DNA from 2 places in the Stenotrophomonas sp. JC08 genome. Region 2 is predicted to be linked to the other one. Evidence: predicted binding sites of a transcription regulator. Region 2 holds the regulator's gene; the other holds the start of a gene.
What was found. The regulator FliA, encoded in region 2, starts transcription of late flagellar genes. The targets are predictions, from matches to a motif close to TAAAGTTTNNCNNNCNNNGGCCGATAA.
Positions count from the first base shown of each region.

Region 1: a site for FliA is predicted at 2,412-2,438, ahead of ACSBPQ_RS13395 (GGDEF domain-containing protein). Genes of this name have one in related genera too.

Region 1 is NZ_CP197473.1:2,903,375-2,911,488, reverse strand. Features, by position in the region: gene ACSBPQ_RS13400 (DUF808 domain-containing protein) at 1-451, shown strand, start outside; gene ACSBPQ_RS13395 (GGDEF domain-containing protein) at 805-2,352, opposite strand; gene ACSBPQ_RS13390 (NAD-dependent dehydratase) at 2,466-3,098, shown strand; gene ACSBPQ_RS13385 (SDR family NAD(P)-dependent oxidoreductase) at 3,121-3,876, opposite strand; gene ACSBPQ_RS13380 (DUF1653 domain-containing protein) at 4,050-4,289, opposite strand; gene ACSBPQ_RS13375 (dihydrolipoamide acetyltransferase family protein) at 4,433-5,782, opposite strand; gene ACSBPQ_RS13370 (SH3 domain-containing protein) at 5,784-6,134, opposite strand; gene ACSBPQ_RS13365 (alpha-ketoacid dehydrogenase subunit beta) at 6,136-7,215, opposite strand; gene pdhA (pyruvate dehydrogenase (acetyl-transferring) E1 component subunit alpha) at 7,208-8,114, opposite strand, start outside.
Region 2 is NZ_CP197473.1:1,564,473-1,572,586, reverse strand. Features, by position in the region: gene flhB (flagellar biosynthesis protein FlhB) at 1-867, shown strand, start outside; gene flhA (flagellar biosynthesis protein FlhA) at 864-2,966, shown strand; gene ACSBPQ_RS07165 (AAA family ATPase) at 3,115-4,803, shown strand; gene ACSBPQ_RS07160 (MinD/ParA family ATP-binding protein) at 4,790-5,674, shown strand; gene ACSBPQ_RS07155 (RNA polymerase sigma factor FliA) at 5,671-6,417, shown strand; gene cheY (chemotaxis response regulator CheY) at 6,431-6,823, shown strand; gene ACSBPQ_RS07145 (protein phosphatase CheZ) at 6,823-7,446, shown strand; gene ACSBPQ_RS07140 (chemotaxis protein CheA) at 7,451-8,114, shown strand, end outside.

The sequences.
Region 1 (8,114 bases), 1.3 Mb from region 2:
CTCGGCCGAGATCATCGTGCTGTCGCTGGGCGTGGTGTCCAGCGCACCGTTCGGACAGCAGGTGGCCACGTTGATCGTGATCGCCGTGGCGATGACGGTGTTCGTCTACGGGCTGGTGGCCGGCATCGTCAAGCTCGACGACCTCGGGGTCTGGCTGCTGGACAAGGGCCGCGCGCTGGCCGCCTTCGGTCGCGGCCTGCTGCATGCGACGCCGTGGCTGATGCGTGGCCTGTCCATCGCCGGCACCGCGGCGATGTTCCTGGTCGGCGGCGGCATCCTCATCCACGCGATCCCGGCACTGCACCACTTCATCGTGGGCCTGGCCCCGGCCAATCTTGAGTGGCTGGCCAACGCACTGGGCAGCGTGGTGGTGGGCATCGCCATCGGCATCACCGTGCTGGTCGGGGTGATGGGGTTCCAGAAATTGCGCGGCAGCAAGCCGGCGCACTGAGTGTGGAGCTGGCCCGGGCACGCAAGCGGTTGCCCGGGTTAGGCGTGAATCTCTCCGTGGAAGGACCTGTTGCCGGGGCGAGGCCTGTTCCAGCTCCCGCAACTGCTGCTGTGCGCGTACCAAGGATTGTGGCCGGACAAGCTGCCCAGCAGGCGCCGCAGCCAATGCGTGCCGTGCAAGCGTTTCAATGCCCATCGTGCTAACGCGATGCCGGGCGAGCAAATGCGCGAAGCGTTGCTGCAGTCCGGCAGTGGCATCACGGTTGGTCAAGGGAATGTCCATGCACAGGTGATTCGCACCAGCGCGGGAAATATCACAAGACGGCCCAGATGCCCAAGACATGCCGTTGGCGATCAGTCGGCCGGCATCACCTGGTTGCGGCCCGCCTGCTTGGCCGCATACAGCGCACGATCGGCGCGTTGCAGCAGGGCTTCGGCGGTTTCTCCCGGCAACGCGGTGGCCACGCCGGCGCTGAAACGGACCTGCACGCGCTCGCCTTCGTACAGGAACGGTCGCTGCGCGAGGCTGGCCTGCAGCTGGCGCACGTTTTCCAAGGCCTCGCCGCGTCCGCAGCCGGGCAGTACCAGCACGAATTCGTCACCGCCGAAACGGGCGAGGTGATCGCCGCCGCGGAGCCGCTGCTGGAGCACCGCGACCATGTGGCGCAGCGCCTGGTCGCCACCGGCATGGCCGTGGGCCGCGTTGAGCGTGCCGAAGTGGTCCAGGTCCAGCAGGGCCACGCTGAGCGGCCCGGTGTCTGCCTGCAGTGCAGCGCCCAGCACCTCGTCCAGCCCGCGGCGGTTGAGCGCGCCGGTCAACGGATCGCTGCGCAGCTGGCTGCCGGCATCCTCCAGCTCGCGTTCCAGTTGCAGCACGCGCTGTTCGGCGGCGCGGGCTTCGGCGCGGGCGTTGGCGAGATGGTCGCGCGCACGCAGCGCCTGGCCCTGCACGCGTGCGGTGTCCTGCAGCACGTCCTGCAGCAGCTGGTTGAGATCGGCGATGTTGCGGATCTGGCGCACCGACACCGCATAGCCGGCCAGGCGGTCGTGGTAGTCGCCGGCATCACTGGCGATGTCGTCCATCTGCTGGATGAAATCGACCATCAGCTCCTTCATCGCGCTCTTGGAGGCGTCGATGCCTTCCTTCAGCAGGCTTTGCCGATAGATCACTTCGCGCAGCTCGCTGCGGGTCTGTTCCAGCGAGGTGTGGTCCAGCGGGCCGGACAGCAGCTGGCGTACCGTTTTGATCTGGCCCTGCAGCCAGCTGTCGCCATCGAGCAGCTCGGTAATGTTCTCCAGCAGCAGGTCGAACAGGTTCAGCAGCAGGTCGTGCTGCTCCTGCAGGCCGTCGTTGCGCACACCGGCCTGGTGGCACAGTTCGCGCAACGGCTGCTCCACGGGTGCCAGCGACTGTCCCGGCTGCCAGTTGCGTAGTTCCAGACCGACGCGGTCGGCCTGCTGCCGCAGTTCCGGTGCCTGCAGCAGCAGGTTGGCCAGCACCACCTCGAGGGTGTCGCGCAACAGGTCGCGCAGGCGCGCGGCATCGCCATCGCCTGCGGCCGGTGTGTCCAGTTCGACGGTGCGGATGTACTTGTCGATCAGCTGCCGCAGCAGGCGTCCGTAGCGTTCCCAGTCGCGCTCGGCCTGGGCGCTGTGCAGGCGCTGGCCCATGTCGCCCAGCTCGCCGGGCAACGTACACATGCCCTGGGCGAAGGCGTGCAGCAGCGCTTCGGGTTCGTGCGCGCCGGCGAACAGGCGCTGCAGCAGTGCCATGCCGTTGGACGCCGGTGGTTGCCGGGTGCTGCTGCCGGTTGCGGCGGCATCGGCGTTGCCCTGCCGGCGTGACAGGATGCGTCCCAACCCGGCGCTGCGGGAGGGTGAGGGATCGGTGCTGTCAGCCATTGCTGGAGTCCGGACGGGAACAGGTGCGCAGGTGCTGCGGGAGTGGTATCCAGTCCCCATTATCGGCATGGTGGTGGCCGGCTTGAACGGCAGCCGTTCACGGGAGACAGGAAATGCGGGTATTGCTGGCCGGTGCAAGCGGTCTGGTCGGGGCGCAGGTGTTGCGGCAGCTGCTGGATGATCCGCGCTGCAGCAGCGTGGTCGCGCCTACCCGGCGGCCACTGGCGCAGGTCGACCCGCGCCTTCTCAATCCCGTGCGGGATTTTTCCGAACTGCCGCTGGAGGCCGACTGGTGGCAGGTGGATGCGGCGATCTGCGCGCTGGGTTCGACGATGAAGCAGGCCGGTTCGCGCGAGGTGTTCCGGCAGATCGACCACGGCTATCCGCTGTTGATCGCGCAGACGGTGAAGCGGCACGGCTGCAAGGTGTTTGCGCTGAACTCGGCGGTGGGCGCCAATCCGCGCTCGCCGGTTTTCTACAACCGCATCAAGGGCGAGCTGGAGTACAACCTGCGCGCGCTGGGCTTCGACGCGTTGACGCTGGTGCGGCCGGGTCTGATCGGCGGCGAGCGGGCCGAGCGGCGACCGGGGGAACACATCGCCGGCCGCGTGCTCGGCGTGCTGGGGCCGGTCCTGCCCCGGGCATGGCGGATCAACCCGGCCGATCGTATTGCCCGGGCGCTGGTCGAGGCGGCCTTGGCGCCGCAGCCGGGTGAGCGGGTGATCGGTCCGGCGCAACTGGCCTGAGTCGCCTCGCTGCACCCGCCGCTCAGGCCGGCAGTGACTGTCCGCCGTCCACCGCCAGCACCTGCCCGGTGATCCAGCGCGCGGCCGGTGAGCACAGGAACAGCGCGGCGCTGGCCACGTCCTCGGCATCGCCGAATCCGCCGAACGGAATCTTCGCGCGGATCTGTTCGTACAGCGCCGGCTCCCCGCTGCGCCGGCGGTCCCACAGGCCGCCGGGGAACTCGATCGACCCCGGTGCGAGCGCGTTGACGCGGATGCGCTCGCGCGCCAGCTCCGTGGCCAGTGACACCGTGTAGTAGTTCAGCGCGGCCTTGGCGGTGGAGTACGCGGCCGCACGCGGGGTCGGTACCGAGGCATTGATCGAGCTGATGTTGAGGATCGCCGGCTGCGCGCTCTGGCGCAGGTACGGCAGCACCAGGCGGTTGGTGCGCACGGCGGCCATCAGGTCGACATCGAAACCGGCCTGCCAGCTGGCGTCGTCATTGCCGTTGCCATACCCGGAGGCGTTGTTGACGACGATGTCGATGCCGCCCAGCGCTGCCGCCGCCGCGTCCACCCACGCTTCGATCTGTGCCGGATCGGCGAGGTCGCAGGCTTGCACATGCACCGCTGCACCCGCGTGCTCCAGCATCTGTCGCGCATGCTGCAGTCCATCGGCACCACGGGCACACAGCGACAGCTGCGCGCCGGCACGGGCGAACGTGGTGGCGATGGCCAGACCGATGCCACGGCTGCCGCCGGCAATCAGCACCCGTTGGCCGTGCAGGGGAAGGGTCATGACGGTGCTCGCCTATGGAAGGACAGGTGATTATCGCTGCGCGGGCGGTAATCCGGGCGCAGCCAGGCCAGCATCACCCAGACGGTGAACAGCCAGCAGGCGGCCGTCAGGCCAATCCATATCCGGGGACGCCGCATCGACGGCTCCATGCAAAGGTATCGACAGGGCTGGTATCAGCGCGGGTCCGGCTCCGGTGCAAAGCGCGGCACCGGCTCACCGTCGACGATGACGGCTTCCACGAACATCGCATACGGCCGCACCCATAGCGCGCCATCGCCATAGAGCTGGCGGTAAAGCACCAGCACTTCCAGGGTCTCGCTGTGCCGGCACAGGTCCACCAGCTGGTAGGGCTGGCCCTTGTAGTGGCGGTAGCGACCGCGTGGCAACTCGGGCAGGGGCGGCAGCTCGGACATGGCGGGTTCCTCGGCGGGGAGGGCCATTGTGCGGCATGCGCGATGAGCGGCAGACGCGGAACGGCAGCGCTGCTGTTATTGCCGCCGCGCAAAAAAAAACAGCCCGCATTGCTGCGGGCTGAAAGGTTGCTGCGGAAAACGGATCAGTGGGCCAGCGCTAGGTCGTCGATCAGCGCGCGCAGGAAGCGTGCGGCTTCGCCGCCGGTGCAGGCGCGGTGGTCGAAGGTGACCGACAGCGGGATGACCTTGTGGGTTTCCACGCCACCCATCACCGGGGTGAGCTGGAAGCGGGCGCGGCCGGCGGCAACGATCGCCACGCATGGCGGCACCACCACCGGCGTCGCATAGCGGCCGGCGAACATGCCGAAGTTGCTCAGCGAGATGGTGTAGCCGCTCAGTTCCGAGGGGGCGATCGAGCGGTCTTCCACCTGCTGGCGCAGGCGGTTGATGCCCTCGCGCACGCCACGGGCGTCGAGCATGTCGGCATTGCGCAGGGCCGGCACGAACAGACCGTCGTCGGTGTCCACGGCGATGCCGATGTCGACCTGCGCATGCAGGGTGCGGGTGAGGTTGTCGCCGTCGAACCAGGCGTTCATCGCCGGCACCGTCTGGCAGGCGACCACGATCGCGCGCACCAGCCGCGAGGTCATGTCGTTGCCCGGGGCCCAGGCATGGATGTCGGCGTCGTCGCTGAGCGTGGTCGGCACGACCTTGCTGTGTGCATCGGCCATCACCCGGGCCATGTTGCGGCGCACGCCCTTGAGCGGCTCCGGCTGGCCCTTGGCGACCACGCCCGGCGGCGCGGTACGCATCGGCTTGCCGGCGGCCGACAGCGGGGTGCGGCTGGCGTCGACGCGTGCGGCGGGTGCGGGTGCGGCAGCGGCCTGGACCGCTTGCGGTGCGGCTGCCGGCGCGCTGCCGATCTTCGCGGTGCCGGCTTCGGCAGCCTGCTTCACGTCATTCATCGTCACCGCGCCATCGGCACCGGTGGCGCGCACGCGGGTCAGGTCCACGCCCAGCTTGCGGGCGACCGCGCGCACCGCCGGCATCGCCTTGACGCCGCCCACGGCCACGGCCTGTTCGGCATGTACGGCATTGGAGCTGACCATCGCGCCGACCACCGTGCCTTCATCGGCACGTTCGGCTGCAGCGCTGGCTGCCGGGACGGGAGCCGGTGCCGGAGCGGCCGGCGCAGGTGCGCCATGGTGATGGCCGGTGTCCTGGCCTTCGGCGCGCTGCGGCAGGTCCGGGTCGATCTCGAACTGCGCCAGCATGTGCCCGGTGATGACGATGTCCCCCGGCGCACCGGCCAGCTGCAGCACCTTGCCGGAGAAGGGCGAGGGCACCTCGACCACGGCCTTGGCGGTCTCCATCGACACCAGCGGCTCGTCCAGCGTGATCACGTCGCCTTCCTTGACGAACCACTCCACGATGGTCGCGTCCGGCAGGCCTTCGCCCAGGTCGGGCAGGTTGAAGTTCTTGGTCTGGCTCATTTCAGGGATTTTCTTCCAGTAGTTCCAGGTCGCGTGCCGGTAGCCAGCCCCGCGCGCCATTGGCGCGTTCGGCCCACCACCAGCCCCCGTGTTCGTGATGCAGTTGCACCCTCTCGCCGCTGTCCACGTCCAGCTCCTGCGCGCTGTAATCGCGCAGCGCCTCGGCGCGGCCGTCGCCCAGCGGTCGCAGCCATGCCACCGGTGCCCAGCCGGCACGGCCCTCGCCGGTTTTCACCCAGGCGAAGTCCGGCCATTCCTCGTCGAGTACGCCCAGCTGGACGATCTCACCGGCGTGGAAGCGCAATGGCACCGGGTACTGGCTGCGATAGGCGTTGAGCAGGCGCGCCTTCATCTCAGCCCGCCGCCACCGCGCGCCGGGCCGCGGCCACGATCCGCTCCACGCTCGGCAGGTACTTCATTTCCAGCCGGAACAGCGGGATGTGGGTGTCATAGCCGGTGACGCGCTCCACCGGTGCCAGCAGGTCGTACATCGACTCCTCGGCCAGCCGCGCGGCGATCTCGGCGCCGAAACCGGCGGTCTTCGGCGCTTCCTGCACGATCACGCAGCGGCCGGTGCGGGCCACCGATTCGGCGATGGTGGCGAAATCCAGCGGACGCAGCGTGGCCACGTCGATCACTTCGGCGCTGATGCCTTCGCCGGCCAGCGTGTCGGCCGCTTCCAGCGCTTCCTTGACCTGTGCGCCCCACGCCACCAGGGTCACGTCGGTGCCGTCGCGCAGCACGAAGCACACGTCCAGCGGCAGCGCCTCGCCGTCATCGACGACCACTTCCTTGTACTGGCGGTAGATGCGCTTGGGCTCCATGTAGATCACCGGATCCGGCTCGCGGATCGCCGCCAGCAGCAGCCCGTAGGCACGCTGCGGGCTGGACGGCAGCACCACACGCAGGCCCGGCACGTTGGTGAAGATCGCCTCGTTGGCTTCGCTGTGGTGTTCCGGCGCGCGGATGCCGCCGCCCCACGGCACGCGCAGCACCATCGGGCAGTGCAGGCGGCCACGGGTGCGGTTACGCAGGCGCGCGGCGTGGCAGACGATGTGGTCCACCATCGGGTAGACGAAGCCGTCGAACTGCGCTTCGGCCACCGGTTTCATGCCCTGTGCGGCCAGGCCGACGGTGAGGCCGGCGATGGTGGTTTCATCCAGCGGGGTGTCGAGCACGCGCTGCGCGCCGAAGCGCTGCTGCAGGCCGGCGGTGGCGCGGAACACGCCGCCGTTGACGCCCACGTCCTCGCCCAGCACCAGCACCGAGGGGTCGTGCTGCATTTCCCAGGCCAGTGCCTGGGTGACGGCTTCGATGAGGGTGATCGGGGTGGCGGTCATCGGGACTTCTCCGCTGTTGCTGGCCGCGTTGTAGGCGACACCGTGATCGTGGCTGGCCGGGGTGACAGTCATGTTGTGCTTGATGTCATCCATTGCGCTGCTCCAGGGCGATGGCGGCCGCACGCTGGGCCAGCAGGTCCGGCGGCGGGTCGGCATACAGGTAGTCGAACATCGCTTCCACCGGCTGCACCGGGCAGTTGAGGTAGGCGTTGACCTCCACGTCCACGCGCGTGCCGCATTCGGCGATCCAGCTCTTTTCCTCCTCCTCGCTCCACAGGCCCTGCGCGGTGAGGTACTTGCGCAGGCGGATCAGCGGTTCCTTCAGCCATGCCGCCTTCACTTCGGCATCGTCGCGGTAGCGGCGCGCGTCGTCGGCGGTGGTGTGGTCGGACAGGCGGTAGGTCAGCAGTTCCAGCACCGTGCCGCCCTTGCCGGACAGCGCGCGTGCGCGTGCCTGTTCCATCGCCGCCAGCACCGCAAGCAGGTCGTTGCCATCCACCTGCAGGCAGAACAGGCCGCCGGCCAGGCCCTTCTGGGCCAGCGTTTCGGCACCGGTCTGGGCCGAACGCGGCACCGAGATCGCCCAGCCGTTGTTGACCACGCACAGGATCAGCGGCAGCTGGTAGGCGCCGGCCGAGTTCACCGCGGCGTAGAAGTCGGTCTTGGAGCTGCCGCCGTCACCGCACACGGTCACCGCCACCTGCGGCTTGCCCTGCAGCTTGAACGACAGCGCGCTGCCGGCCGCATGCAGGCACTGGGTGGAGATCGGCACGCAGATCGGGAAGTCGCGGGCGGCGTCGCTGCTGCGGTCATAGTCGCTGCCGCGTTCGTCACCGCCCCAGTACATCAGCACGTCGCGCGGGCGCACGCCGCGCATGAACATCGCGCCGTACTCGCGGTAGCTGGGCGCGAACACGTCGCCGGGCTTCATCGCCGCGCCGATGCCGACGTGCGCGGCTTCATGGCCGAGGCAGGAGGCGAAGGTGCCGAGC
Region 2 (8,114 bases):
AAGCTGATGGTGGCGATATCGCCGCTGGTCGCCGTCTGCGTGCTGGCCAGCTTCATCTCGCCGGTGCTGATGGGCGGGCTGAGGTTTTCCAACAAATCGCTGGTGCCGGACTTCAAGCGGCTCAATCCGATGAGCGGCCTCAAGCGCCAGTACGGCCCCGAGGCGTTGGCCGAACTGGCCAAATCGCTGCTGCGCGTGCTGTTCGTCGGTACCGCTGCCGGCCTGAGCATCTGGCACGGCATCGACGGTCTGCGCGGATTGCTGCACCAGCCGCTGGAAGCGGCGGCACGCAACGGGCTCGGTTTCACCCTGCAGTTGCTGCTGGCCACGGCCGGGGCGATGGCGGTGCTGGCCGCCATCGATGCGCCGTACCAGAAATGGAACTGGCTGCGGAAATTGAAGATGACCCGCGAGGAGCTCAAGCGCGAGCTCAAGGAGAGCGAGGGCAGCCCCGAGGTCAAGGGCCGCATCCGCCAGATGCAGATGCAGCTGTCGCAGCGGCAGATGATGGAGGCGGTGCCGTCTGCCGATGTGGTGGTGGTCAATCCCACCCATTACGCGGTGGCACTGAAATACGAGGGCGGCCGCATGAGCGCTCCCACGGTGGTGGCGCGCGGCGTGGATGAAATGGCGCTGCGCATCCGCCAGGTGGCCGACGGCAACAAGGTCGCCATCGTCTCGGCACCACCTTTGGCACGCGCCTTGTATCGGGAAGGGCAACTCGGCAAGGAAATCCCCGTGAGACTGTATTCGGCCGTCGCCCAGGTCCTGTCCTACGTCTACCAGCTGCGCCAATGGCGCACCGGCCCCATGCCCGCACTGCCGCCGCTGGAGGTGGATGAGTTCGGCAAGGGAGGACGTGCATGAGCACCACTTCGATGCCGCCCACTGTGCGCCGCGCGCTGGAAATGCTGCGCAACGGCCTTGGCACGCCGCTGATCGTGCTGGCGCTGCTGGCGATGGTGGTTGTGCCGCTGGCCGCGCCGGTGCTCGATGCCCTGTTCACCTTCAACATCGCCATCTCGCTGATGGTCCTGCTGGCGGTGGTGTACGTGCAGCGCCCGCTGGACTTCACCATTTTCCCGATCGTGCTGCTGGTCACCACCATGCTGCGGCTGGCGCTGAACGTGGCCTCCACCCGCGTGATCCTGCTCAACGGCCAGGACGGACAGGACGCCGCCGGCAAGGTGATCGCCTCGTTCGGCGAATTCGTGATCGGTGGCAACTACGCGGTCGGTATCGTCGTGTTCGCGATCCTGACCATCATCAATTTCGTGGTCATCACCAAGGGCGCCGGACGCGTGTCCGAAGTGGCCGCGCGCTTCACCCTCGACGCGATGCCCGGCAAGCAGATGGCGATCGACGCCGACCTCAACGCCGGTTTGCTGACGCGCGAGGAGGCCAAGCTGCGCCGCGAGGAAGTGCGCGAGGAAGCCGACTTCTACGGCGCGATGGACGGTGCCAACAAGTTCATCCGCGGCGACGCGATCGCCGGCATCCTGATCCTGTTCATCAACCTGATCGGCGGCCTGGCCGTCGGCGTCCTGCAGCACGGCATGCCATTCGGCGACGCGGCAGCCACCTACACCCTGCTGTCGATCGGTGACGGTCTGGTGGCGCAGCTGCCGGCGCTGCTGGTGTCCAGTGCGGTCGCACTGCTGGTTACCCGCGCCTCGCGCCGGCAGGACATGAGCCAGGCGATGATGGGCCAGGTGTTCGGCCAGTACCGCGCGTTGGCCATCGCCGCCGGCATCATCGGTCTGGTCGGGCTGGTACCGGGCATGCCCAACGTCGCTTTCCTGACGCTGGCCGCGATTCTGGCGTTCCTGGCCTGGAAATTGTGGAAGCGCGACAGCGCCGCCGCGGCGAGTGCGCAGCCAGCGGCCGCCGCTCCGGGCGATATTCCGGGGCTGCCGTCCTCCGCGCCGGCGGCCACCGCCGAACTGAGCTGGGACGAGCTGCGCCCGATCGACCCGCTGGGTCTGGAGGTCGGCTATCGGCTGATCCCGCTGGTGGACAAGAACCAGGGGGGCGAACTGATGGCGCGCATCAAGGGCGTGCGCCGCAAGCTCACCCAGGATGTCGGCTTCCTCATTCCCTCGGTACATATCCGCGACAACCTGGAACTGCCGCCCAGCGGCTACCGCCTGCTGGTCCACGGCGTGCCGGTGGCCAGTGCCGAGATCCACCCCGACCGCGAACTGGCGCTGGATCCGGGCAGCGCGCTGGGCCAGCTCGACGGCATCGCCGGCAAGGACCCCGCATTCGGTCTGGATGCCACCTGGATCCAGCCGCACCAGCGCGCCCATGCCGAATCGCTGGGCTACACCGTGGTCGATCCGGCCACCGTGGTCGCCACCCACCTGTCGCACCTGATCCGCGAACACGCGCCGGAGCTGCTCGGCCACGAGGAAGTCCAGCAGCTGCTGGCGACGCTGGCCAAGAGCGCGCCCAAGCTGGTGGAAGACCTCACTCCGAAGGCGCTGCCGATCTCCGTCGTCGCGCGCGTGCTGCAGAACCTGCTCACCGAACGCATCCCGGTGCGCCAGCTGCGCAAGATCGCCGAGGCACTGGTGGAGAACGCCGCGCAGACCCAGGACCCGGCCGCGCTCACCGCCGCGGTACGCAACGCATTGGGCCGTTTCATCGTGCAGGAGATCGCCGGGATGGCGCCGGAGCTTCCGGTGTTCACCCTCAATCCGCAATTGGAACGGGTCTTGCAAGAATCCACACAAGGCAATGGTGCCGCACTGGAACCCGGTCTCGCCGAACGCCTCCACCAGAGTCTTGCCGAATGTGTCGGCAAGCAGGAGGCACGCAACGAGCCGGCGGTGGTGCTGGTACCGGGCCCGGTCCGCGCCGCACTCGCCCGGATGGTCCGCCACAGCGTCCCCGCGCTGTCGGTACTGGCCTACAGCGAAGTGCCGGAGGACAAGCGCCTGAAGCTGGTCGGCACGATCAGCTGAAGCACTGGAACCCGGCACCGGTGACGTAAACCGGACGCCTGAAAAAACCGCAGCAACGAAGGACGCAGGAGCTACCACCGCCATGTTCAACAGCAACAGCCACCCATCGCCTTCGTCGCAACCGCATTCAAATTCCCGGTACCACAGCATGAAAATCAAACGTTTCGTCGCCGCCGACATGCGCACCGCCATGAACCTGGTCCGCAAGGAACACGGTCCGGACGCGGTGATCCTGTCCAACCGGCGGATCGAGGAAGGTGTCGAGATCGTGGCGGCGGCCAACTACGACGAAGCCGCTGTGCAACGCGCCCTGGAAGCCAGCCGCCCGGCCCCGGCGAAGCCGGCCAAGCCACGCAGCGCCGCCGAAGCGATCATGGCCGCCGTCACCCGGCGCAAGACTGCCGAGCCGGAAGCCGTCATTCCCACCGCTTCCGCCGTGGCCGCGCTGGCCCGCTCGGCGGTGGGCGCCACCGGCCGTTCCCTGGACAGCAGCGCCGACCTGCTGCCGCGGCACAGCCGCTTTGCCGCAATGCTGCAGCCGCAGCCGCCATCGCCACCACAGCCGCGCGCCGATACCCCAGCGGCAGCGCAACAGACCTTCGCCACCCTGCCTCCTGCCGACGATGCGCCGGTGGTGCCGGCCTTCCTCGCCCCCGGTACTGCCCGCCCGGCGGCGGCACTCGCCGAGATTCCGGCACCACCGCCGGCAACCGCGACGGCGGGCGTGGGCACCCGCGCCAATTTCATGATCGACGACACCCCGGCAGACATTGCGTCGATCACCCGGGACGCAATGCCGACGCCGCCGCCGGCGCCGACGTTGCCGCCACTGCCGGTCGCCGCAGAACCGCAGCCGGCAGTCGCCGCAGTCGCGGCCACCGAACCGGCGCCGGTGCCGTCGCTGGTCGCCGTCGACAGCACGCCACGCGATGACACCCAGATGCTGGAGCTGCGCCGCGAAGTGGCCGACATGCGCCAGCTGATCGAGCGCGAGATGAGCCGTTTCACCGATGAGCGCCTGCGCGGCAGCGCGGTGCGTGCCAACGCGCTGGATCTGATGGAGGAATACGGCTTCGACGCCGGCCTGGCGCGTGATGTGGTGATGCAGATTCCGCTGGGCACTGATCCGGCCCGTGCCCGTGGGCTGATGCTGGGGCTGATCTCGCGCAAGCTGCCGATCGCCCCGATCGATCCGATCGAGACCGGCGGCGTCATCGCCCTGGTCGGCCCCACCGGCGCCGGCAAGACCACCACCATCGCCAAGCTGGCCTCGCGTTTCGCCGAAGCCCATGCCGCCCGCGACGTGGCGCTGGTCACCACCGACACCCAGCGCATCGGCGCCCGCGAGCAGCTGTACGGTTTCGGCCGCCAGCTCGGCATTGCCGTGCACGAGGCCAACAGCGGCACCAACCTCAACCAGCTGCTGGAACGGCTGGCCGACTACAAGCTGGTGCTGATCGACACCGCCGGGCTGGGCCAGCGCGACCGTGCCCTCGCCGCGCAGCTGCAGTGGCTGCGTGCCGCCGGCCAGATCCGCACCCTGCTGGTGCTTCCGGCCAACACCAGCTTCCAGGACATGGATGAAGTGGTGCGCCGCTTCGGTGCCGCCAATCCGCAGGGGCTGGTGCTGACCAAGCTCGATGAGACCGGCCGCTTCGGTTCGGCACTGTCGGTGGCGGTCGATCACAGCCTGCCGATCACCTGGGTGACGGACGGCCAGGACGTTCCGGAGGACCTGCACCGCGCCTCTGCGGCCAATCTCGTACTTCGCCTTGAAGATTTGCGCCGCGCGGCCGATATGCCCTGCAACATGGAGTTCAACAATGCCGTCGCGTGAGTACGCCCAACTGACCAACACCTTCCCGCTGTCGGCCACCCGCCGCCAGCCGGCCGGCCCGGTGCGCACCATCGCGGTCACCGGTGGCAAGGGCGGCGTCGGCAAGACCAACATCTCGGCCAACATGGCCGTGGCGCTGGCCGGGATGGGCAAGCGCACGCTGCTGCTGGACGCCGATCTGGGCCTGGCCAACATCGACGTGATCCTCGGCCTCAAGCCCACGCACACCCTGGCCGACCTGGTCGCCGGGCGCTGCACGCTGGAGGAGCTGATCCTGGAAGGCCCGAACGGGGTGCTGGTGGTGCCGGCCGCGTCCGGTCGCCGGCACATGGCCGAACTGCAGCCGGCCGAACACGTCGGCCTGGTCAACGTGTTCTCCGAGCTGGAACGCGACCTGGACGTGATGATCATCGACACCGCCGCCGGCATCACCGACAGCGTGCTGACCTTCTGCCAGGCCGCGCAGGACACCGTGGTGGTGGTCTGCGACGAACCGGCCTCGATCACCGACGCCTACGCGCTGATCAAGGTGCTCTCGCGCGAACGTGGCGTGGACCGCGTGCAGGTGGTGGCCAACATGGCGCGCGATGCCAACGAAGGCCGCGTGCTGTACGAGAAGCTGGTGCGCGTGTGCGACAAGTTCCTCGCCGACGTGTCGCTGAACTACCTGGGCTGCGTGCCACAGGACGACTGGCTGCGGCTGTCGGTCCAGCGCCAGCAGCCGGTGATGAAGGCCTACCCGTCCTCGCCGGCCGCGCTGGCGATCCAGGAGATCGCCCGTCGCACCGCCCGCTGGGAAGCACCGACCGAGGCCCGTGGCGGCGTGGAGTTCTTCCTGGAGCGCATCATCCAGCGCGGGGTGCCTGCATGAACGCCGCCGCCCAGTACCGCGAAGTGCAGCGTGCCAGCAGCAACGACTGCATCACCCGGCATGCCGACCTGGTGCGCCGCATCGCCCATCACCTGGCCGCGCGCCTGCCGGCCAGCGTCGAGGTCGACGACCTGATCCAGGCCGGCATGATGGGCCTGCTGGAAGCCTCGCGCAGCTATGACGCCGATCAGGGCGCCTCGTTCGAGACCTACGCCTCGATCCGCATCCGCGGCTCGATGATCGACGAGATCCGCCGCGGCGACTGGGTGCCACGCTCGGTGCACCGCCGCGCCCGTGAAGCCGCCAACACCATCCGCCGCATCGAGCAGGCCAGTGGCCGCGCCGCCAGCGCCACCGAAGTGGCCGAAGCGATGGAGCTGCCGCTGGACGAATACATGCGGCTGGTCGAGGACGCCTCGCGCGGCCAGGTACTGAGCCTGGAGTCGCGCATCGAGGACCAGGGCGAACTGGATACCCCGACCACCGGCGGCCCGACCCCGCTGCAGGTGCTTGAACGCAGCCAGTTCGGCGCCGAGCTGGGCAAGGCCATCGCCCAGCTGCCCGAACGCGAACAGCTGGTGCTGTCGCTGTACTACGAGCAGGAATTGAACCTGAAGGAAATTGGCGCAGTGCTGGGCGTGAGCGAGTCGCGGGTCTGCCAGATCCACGGCCAGGCGGCGCTGCGCCTGCGCAGCCGGTTGAAAACATTCGAGGCGGCCGATGCCGGCCTCGAGGAATCATGAAGAGGAAAGCCCTTTGAACAAGAACATGCGCATCCTGATCGTCGACGACTTCTCGACCATGCGCCGCATCGTCAAGAACCTGCTCGGCGACCTGGGCTTCACCAATACCGCCGAGGCCGAGGACGGGCATGCCGCGCTGTCGCTGCTGCAGAGCCAGCCGTTCGATTTCATCGTCACCGACTGGAACATGCCGGTGATGACCGGCATCGAGCTGCTCAGGGCGGTGCGCGCCGATCCCAAGCTCAAGACCCTGCCGGTGCTGATGGTGACCGCCGAGGCCAAGCGCGAGCAGATCATCGAAGCCGCACAGGCCGGCGTGAACGGCTACATCATCAAGCCGTTCACCGCGCAGACGCTGGAAGAGAAGCTCGGCAAGATCTTTGAACGCCTGGCGGCGAGCGCCTGATGGTCACGCCCCCCGATACCGCAGGCGACCGCAATGCGCTGATCCAGCATCTGCAGGAGGCGCTGGGCGCGCTGGAAAGCGGCGACGAGGCCGGCTGGCGCCAGGAAATCGACGCGCTGGCCGCGCTGCGCACGCAGCCGATGATGGCCGGACTGGGCCGGCTGGCACGCGAGCTCGGCCAGGCGCTGGGCGACCTGCCCACCGTGCCCAGCGATGCCGGCGAGCTGGATGATGCCTGCGCGCGCCTGGACCACGTCGTGGAGATGACCGAGAAGGCCACCCACCGCACGCTGGACCTGGCCGAACAGTGCCGCGAGCTGGTCACCGGCCTGCGCGAAAGCCGCCTGCCGGCAGTCGAGCACGAACAGGCGCTGGAGCAGATCCGCCGCAACCTCACCGAGATCGCCCTGACCCAGAGCTACCAGGACCTTACCGGCCAGATCATCCGCCGCGTGGTCAGCATCGTCCGTCGCGTACACGAGGGCTTCGGCGCGCTGGGACTGCCGCAGCCGGAAGAAGAAGCACCGGGCAACACACTGGCCGGCCCTGCCGTGGGCGGACTGGACCGTCACGCCGTTTCCCAGCACGACGCCGACGATCTGCTTTCCGATTTGGGGCTGTAAGCGCATGAGTGCCTTTGCCGACGACATCGCCGCCGACTTCATCCTTGAAGCCCAGGAAATCCTCGACCGCCTCGGCGAACAGCTGGTCACGCTGGAGCAGGCGCCACAGGACGCCGAGCAGCTCAACCTGGTGTTCCGCGGTTTCCATACGCTCAAGGGCGGCGCCGGCTTCCTGTCGATCACACCGATGGTCGAGCTGTGCCATGTCGCCGAAGAAACACTGGGGCTGGCGCGCTCGGGCAAGGCCGAGTTGCTGGCCCACCATTTCGACGCCGCCCAGCAATCACTGGACTGGCTGCAGTCCATGCTCGACGCCGTGGCCGCCGGCACCGAGCCGGTGCACGCCCCGGCCAGCCTGATCGCCCAGTTCGATATCGGTGCTGCACCCGCCCCAGCTCCGGTCAAGGCCGTGGCAACGGTCGCCGCCGGGAACGACAGCGACCTGATCAGCGAGGACGAATTCGAGGCCCTGCTTGATGCGCTGCACGGCAGCACCGCACCCGGTGCCACGCTGGCGGCGAAGGCCGATGAAGAGCTGATCAGCGAAGACGAGTTCGAAGCCCTGCTCGACCAGCTGCACGGGGGTGCCGCGCCCGGTGCGCAACCGCTGGCCACCGTCACTGCCCCGGCTCCCCCGCCGCGACCGGTCCCGGTCCCTGCCCCGGCGC